DNA from 2 places in the Rossellomorea sp. FM04394 genome. Region 1 is predicted to be linked to the other one. Evidence: a T-box and tRNA genes for the amino acid it is inferred to sense, from the RefSeq annotation. Region 1 holds a T-box; the other holds one or more tRNA genes.
What was found. A T-box is a leader RNA that pairs with one kind of tRNA and senses whether it is charged. The one in region 1 lies ahead of trpS (tryptophan--tRNA ligase), so its partner is inferred to be a tRNA-Trp.

Region 1 (3,137 bases):
GCTACAATGTCTGTCATTTTCACGAGTGGAGAAAAGAGGATGTTATTGAGTTATTGGATCAAGTTCCTCTCATTAAAGTGGACACTGTTTTGTTTCATTACATCGAGAATGATTTATCAGAGTTACCTCAACAACTGCTCAATAATGTCTATCAAAAAGCATACTTGCGAAAAAACCATGAACGAATTCAACTGGATTATTGCTTCATTGTCACGGATGGGACAGGAATACTTGCCGTGGATACGATCGGGTATACCGTTCCAATAAGAAAAAGCAGGCTCATTCCAAGGCAGGAACAGCTTGTCTATGAAATGGTTGAAAGTCATGAAACGATGCACTACGCTATTCAGCCTGAAGGAAAGAAAGAGGATTCATACCACATTCTTTCACCGAGTCCTTATATGATGAGTGGTCTGACAAGAAAAGAAAGACAGTTGAAGCAATTATTATTTATGGCGCTGGATCAGCTCCACAGCTCAAATAACACGGCAGAAATACGTTACTGGTACACGGAATGGGCTCCGCAGCGATATCGGACCATTCAGGAGATGGACTTTGAAGAAATTTGGCAAATGTTGTACGAAGAAACACAGTATGGCTGGTCGGACAAGCATCTTACTCTCTGCGAGAACTTAATTAAGGGACAACCCTTCTTTGAAAAACTATGGGAAGTGGAAAATCGTCCTAAGGTAAATTAGTAGGTAAACGAAAACCTTGAGTCTATAATGGGCTTGAGGTTTTTTGTTTGGTGGGGGGAAGGTGGTGACCGTGAATGGAAATAAAAAAGCCAAGAGCCTGAGCGGCTCTTGGCACCATCACTATTTTCTTTTTCTCTCTTTACGCCCGAGTCCCATGGCCTTTTCCATCTTTTTGAGCATTTTGTTTGCAGCAAAGTTAGCCTTTTCAGCCCCACGGTCAAGGATGTCATCTAACTCTTCTGAATCAATCAATTCATAGTAGCGGTCCTGTACCGGCTTAATGGCATTGATTACTACTTGAGCCAAGTCAGATTTGAAATCTCCGTAGCCCTTACCTTCATACTTTTGTTCAAGTTCTTCTATAGAGCTGCCTTCAAGTATCGAATAGATAGAAAGAAGGTTTGATACCCCTGGTTTGTTTTCTTTATCGTATTTCACAATACCATCTGAATCCGTTACAGCACTTTTAATTTTCTTTTCGATCAGCTTCGGATCATCGAGGAGCGTGATAAATGATTTCTGATTAGCATCGGACTTACTCATTTTCTTCAGAGGATCCTGTAGGGACATGACACGTGCGCCCACTTTAGGAATCCGGACTTCCGGAACAGTAAAGATATTATTGTATTTGTTATTGAAACGCTCAGCAAGATTTCTCGTTAATTCCAGATGCTGTTTCTGATCTTCTCCCACAGGGACTAAGTCGGTACCATAGAGCAGGATATCAGCCGCCATTAATGGCGGGTAAGTTAATAAACCGGCAGAAACTGCTTCTTTACCATGTGATTTATCTTTGAATTGTGTCATTCTTTCAAGCTCACCAATATATGTCACACATTGCAGGATCCACCCTGCCTGTGCATGGGCCGGAACCTCCGATTGAATGAATAGCGTTGATTTATCCGGGTCGATGCCACAAGCAATATAGAGTGCTGCGAGACTGCGGATGTTCTTCCGAAGCTCCATTTTATCTTGTGCCACCGTGATCGCATGCTGATCCACTACACAGAAATAACAATTGTATTCTTCCTGCAGCTCAGTGAACTGCTTCATTGCCCCGATGTAATTACCAAGCGTAATCGTACCACTCGGTTGAATCCCACTAAAGATTTTCTTCATCTAACTTCCTCCTCTGAATAAACAAAATAAAAACCCATCCGGCCTAATAAAGATAGGGACGAATGGGATCATTTCCGCGGTGCCACCCTAAGTACTCAAATGAGTCAGCTTAGTCCATGAGAACATGGAACCTCTTTAACGTGAGGTTGATCCGTTATATGCTACTCAATTTCACAAATAAAGCTCAGAAGTCCATTCCCTTTCCAATGAATACTTGTTCTCACCAACCACAAGCTCTCTATCATTCAAAGATGAAAGGTACTACTCTTCATCGACGCTTATACTCTCATTCATATACATTTATTATATAAAATAAAGTTTCGTAATTCAAGTATACAGGAGATAGGACAAGGCGATGGAAAATACGAGCGAAAAAGTACCGACTATAAGAAATGATTTCGTAATGGAATATGAGCGCTTGTGGCCATATTCTTCATGAGCATCCTTTGTTTCATCCAAATCATCGAACTGAGAGATGTATTTTCCTTGTTTCGTACTTTTCCTGAATCTCTTAAGGGCATACACGATCCCATTGAAAAATCCCTTTTGAATAATATAGAGGAGGGCCCCTATGACAGCATAGGTAATTCCGATAATGAACAAACTGTCTATAATAGAAAGAAGCAGGTTTTTGCCCTGTAGAATAGCAGCCCCAAAGGCGATGATGAAAAACAGCAGTGTAAGAATGTAGAAAAAATTAATTCGTTTCATAGTACTCCTTAAATTGTTTTTTATAAAAGTATACATGATGGATAAAGTAGAATTCAATCATCGTTCATATATATTCAAATCAGCGTGCAATGCACGGGAAAAGAGAATAGAAATCCACATAAACCGTATACACTAGAAACACCTGCTGGTTTACAATTCCTGTGAACGAATAAAGTATATATTCTATTATTTATATTTAGTCTGGGAATCTTATATTTATAATAGAAGTAGGGGGCAGTGGATGAAAAATCCTGCACAAAACATTTGAGGTTGCCATATTTGAAATTTACATTTGTAACAATTGTAATGGGACAAACTCTCTAAAATAAACAGATAAAAGCCTTATGTATCAAGGTTTTAATAACAATATACCTATTAATCTGATAATTTCGCAAAAAAACTGTTAAATTCATATTGCAATAATTTCTCTATCATGTATAATAAGTAACAAATCTTCTGAAAATTAGAAGATAAATAAATATGAGATTTACGAGGAGGTCAATTTCAAGATGAAGAAAAAGTTTTCATTCTTGCTAGTTCTTCTTCTGGCTCTAAGTACTTTCTTGGCTGCATGTGGCGGCGACAAGAAAACTGAGGGCAATGAAGGAG
Region 2 (3,137 bases), 260 kb from region 1:
TTATACTTGAACTTCTTCTTCGTCACTGCTTTCATTTGTACGTCTCTGCTTACCGGTCCAGTCTGAATCTTTGGTTCCACCCGTCTCACCACCCTTAATTATGTAATCGCTTTCTTATATTATAATGGTAGCGCTTACTTAAAAAGGGGAACTCAATTGACAAAGAAGGTGTAAAATTTTGACTAGATGGGTTTGGGTTTGGTGTTGTGGTGGGTATATGAAAAGGTTGGACTTCTTTGGTTTAGTTAGGTGACCCCAGCGTGCAATGAGTTTTTGAAAATAAAATCTTGGAATTGAAAATAAAAGTGGAAAATTTGAAAATAAAATCGTGGAATTGAAAATAAATGGTCCAGTTTTGAAAATATATTGGTCTTGATCGAAAGTAAATGGAGCGAAGTCGATTAGATAAGCGTCAATAACGATGAAAGTCATGCTAAACAGATGATTTTTCATAATTAGACAATAAAAAAGACTTCCTCATAATGAGAAAGCCTGTCGTATGTAAGTTGGAGCGGGTGAAGGGAATCGAACCCTCATCATCAGCTTGGAAGGCTGAGGTTTTACCACTAAACTACACCCGCGATGTGGTACCGGTGGCCGGGGTCGAACCGGCACTCCAGAGGAACACGATTTTGAGTCGTGCGCGTCTGCCTATTCCGCCACACCGGCATTACATTTTGGAGGCGGCAACCGGATTTGAACCGGTGATCAGGGTTTTGCAGACCCATGCCTTACCACTTGGCTATGCCGCCTTAATATTGGAGCGGAAGACGGGATTCGAACCCGCGACCCCCACCTTGGCAAGGTGGTGTTCTACCACTGAACTACTTCCGCACTACTGGGCTAGCTGGATTCGAACCAACGCATGTCGCAGTCAAAGTGCGATGCCTTACCGCTTGGCTATAGCCCACTGATAGTATATGTCACGGAAATAAAAATGTGACTTTAATGGGGCGACTGATGGGAATCGAACCCACGAATGCCTGAACCACAATCAGGTGCGTTAACCACTTCGCCACAATCGCCATGATAAAATTGGCAGGGGTAGTAGGAATCGAACCCACACCAAAGGTTTTGGAGACCTTCGTTCTACCTTTAAACTATACCCCTATAAGAATAGATATTCTGCTTAGATAAAAACAAATGGTGGAGGGGGGCAGATTCGAACTGCCGAACCCGAAGGAGCGGATTTACAGTCCGCCGCGTTTAGCCACTTCGCTACCCCTCCAAATATTATATCACTCGAGTGGTGCCGGCAAGAGGACTTGAACCCCCAACCTACTGATTACAAGTCAGTTGCTCTACCAGTTGAGCTACACCGGCATCAAGTAATAAATGGTGGCTCAGGACGGAATCGAACCGCCGACACATGGATTTTCAGTCCATTGCTCTACCAACTGAGCTACTGAGCCACTATGTAAAATAAAAATGGCGGTCCGGACGGGACTCGAACCCGCGACCTCCTGCGTGACAGGCAGGCATTCTAACCAACTGAACTACCGGACCAAAGCTTTTTGCGTTAGCAAAATAGGTTTCATTACCTTGACGTTAGTCAAAATAACTATCCATGCGTGACTCATTAAGGATTATGCTATCCCAAGTCAAAAATGGTATTGCGGGGACAGGATTTGAACCTGCGACCTTCGGGTTATGAGCCCGACGAGCTACCGAACTGCTCCACCCCGCGACGATATAATTGTAACTTATATAATCTTATATAATATGGAAGATTTTTTTCACTACGCTTCGTGAAAATCATGGTGGAGGATGACGGGATCGAACCGCCGACCCTCTGCTTGTAAGGCAGATGCTCTCCCAGCTGAGCTAATCCTCCAACATATTAATTGTTTGTTTTTCACATTCGGATAAAAGTGTTGGTGACCCATACGGGATTCGAACCCGTGTTACCGCCGTGAAAGGGCGGTGTCTTAACCGCTTGACCAATGGGCCTTAGTAAAAAGAATTGTTATGGCGGAGAGCAAGGGATTTGAACCCTTGAGACAGCGTTAACCGTCTACACGATTTCCAATCGTGCTCCTTCGGCCACTCGGACAGCTCTCCAATATGATGGCTCCGCAGGCAAGATTCGAACTTGCGACCGATCGGTTAACAGCCGATAGCTCTACCACTGAGCTACTGCGGAACGATATGCCTGGCGACGTCCTACTCTCACAGGGGGAGATCCCCCAACTACCATCGGCGCTGAAGAGCTTAACTTCCGTGTTCGGCATGGGAACGGGTGTGACCTCTTCGCCATTGTCACCAGACAATTTCTTGTCTCTTTTTTAAGGACAAGTACTATTATATCGCGTAGATATAATTTTTCAAGGCTTTTTTTATATTTTTGTATAAAATTCATTCCCTGAAAACTAGATAAAGAATTGATGTCAAGAAAGCCGAATATCGACCAATGTTGTATCTGCTTCTTCAAGTAGATACCATTCCAGCTCCGGCGGCTAGAGACTCGAAGTCATTTCAGTTCAATCAGCTGAGGGTAAAAGGCACCCTCTTCTGATTGCCCAGAAATGCTTGTCGTCTCTGTTCAAGCCGCCTCCGCTTTATAGTGTGGTTAAGTCCTCGATCGATTAGTATCAGTCAACTCCACATGTCGCCATGCTTCCATCTCTGACCTATCTACCTAGTCATCTTCTAGGGATCTTACTCACTTACGTGATGGGAAATCTCATCTCGAGGGGGGCTTCATGCTTAGATGCTTTCAGCACTTATCCCTTCCGCACATAGCTACCCAGCGATGCCTTTGGCAAGACAACTGGTACACCAGCGGTGCGTCCATCCCGGTCCTCTCGTACTAAGGACAGCTCCTCTCAAATTTCCTGCGCCCACGACGGATAGGGACCGAACTGTCTCACGACGTTCTGAACCCAGCTCGCGTACCGCTTTAATGGGCGAACAGCCCAACCCTTGGGACCGACTACAGCCCCAGGATGCGATGAGCCGACATCGAGGTGCCAAACCTCCCCGTCGATGTGGACTCTTGGGGGAGATAAGCCTGTTATCCCCGGGGTAGCTTTTATCCGTTGAGCGATGGCCCTTCCATGCGGAACCACCGGATCACTAAGCCCGACTTTCGTCCCTGCTCGACTTGTAGGTCTCGCAGTCAAGCTCCCTTGTGCCTT

Region 2: it encodes a tRNA-Trp, which carries the amino acid that the T-box ahead of trpS (tryptophan--tRNA ligase) is inferred to sense. The anticodon was not compared.

The regions. Positions count from the first base shown of each region.
Region 1 covers NZ_CP168654.1:1,533,084-1,536,220, forward strand. Annotated here, with positions in the region: gene ACCB35_RS07690 (YjbA family protein) at 1-698, shown strand, start outside; gene trpS (tryptophan--tRNA ligase) at 819-1,817, opposite strand; T-box leader at 1,869-2,101, opposite strand; gene ACCB35_RS07700 (DUF3899 domain-containing protein) at 2,145-2,528, opposite strand; gene ACCB35_RS07705 (peptide ABC transporter substrate-binding protein) at 3,038-3,137, shown strand, end outside.
Region 2 covers NZ_CP168654.1:1,274,274-1,277,410, reverse strand. Annotated here, with positions in the region: gene ACCB35_RS06420 (carbohydrate ABC transporter permease) at 1-35, opposite strand, end outside; tRNA gene ACCB35_RS06415 (tRNA-Gly) at 508-581, opposite strand; tRNA gene ACCB35_RS06410 (tRNA-Leu) at 586-669, opposite strand; tRNA gene ACCB35_RS06405 (tRNA-Cys) at 679-752, opposite strand; tRNA gene ACCB35_RS06400 (tRNA-Gly) at 760-834, opposite strand; tRNA gene ACCB35_RS06395 (tRNA-Gln) at 839-910, opposite strand; tRNA gene ACCB35_RS06390 (tRNA-His) at 950-1,025, opposite strand; tRNA gene ACCB35_RS06385 (tRNA-Trp) at 1,037-1,110, opposite strand; tRNA gene ACCB35_RS06380 (tRNA-Tyr) at 1,145-1,228, opposite strand; tRNA gene ACCB35_RS06375 (tRNA-Thr) at 1,248-1,323, opposite strand; tRNA gene ACCB35_RS06370 (tRNA-Phe) at 1,337-1,412, opposite strand; tRNA gene ACCB35_RS06365 (tRNA-Asp) at 1,430-1,506, opposite strand; tRNA gene ACCB35_RS06360 (tRNA-Met) at 1,614-1,687, opposite strand; tRNA gene ACCB35_RS06355 (tRNA-Val) at 1,759-1,834, opposite strand; tRNA gene ACCB35_RS06350 (tRNA-Glu) at 1,876-1,950, opposite strand; tRNA gene ACCB35_RS06345 (tRNA-Ser) at 1,970-2,061, opposite strand; tRNA gene ACCB35_RS06340 (tRNA-Asn) at 2,069-2,143, opposite strand; rRNA gene rrf (5S ribosomal RNA) at 2,151-2,267, opposite strand; rRNA gene ACCB35_RS06330 (23S ribosomal RNA) at 2,566-3,137, opposite strand, start outside.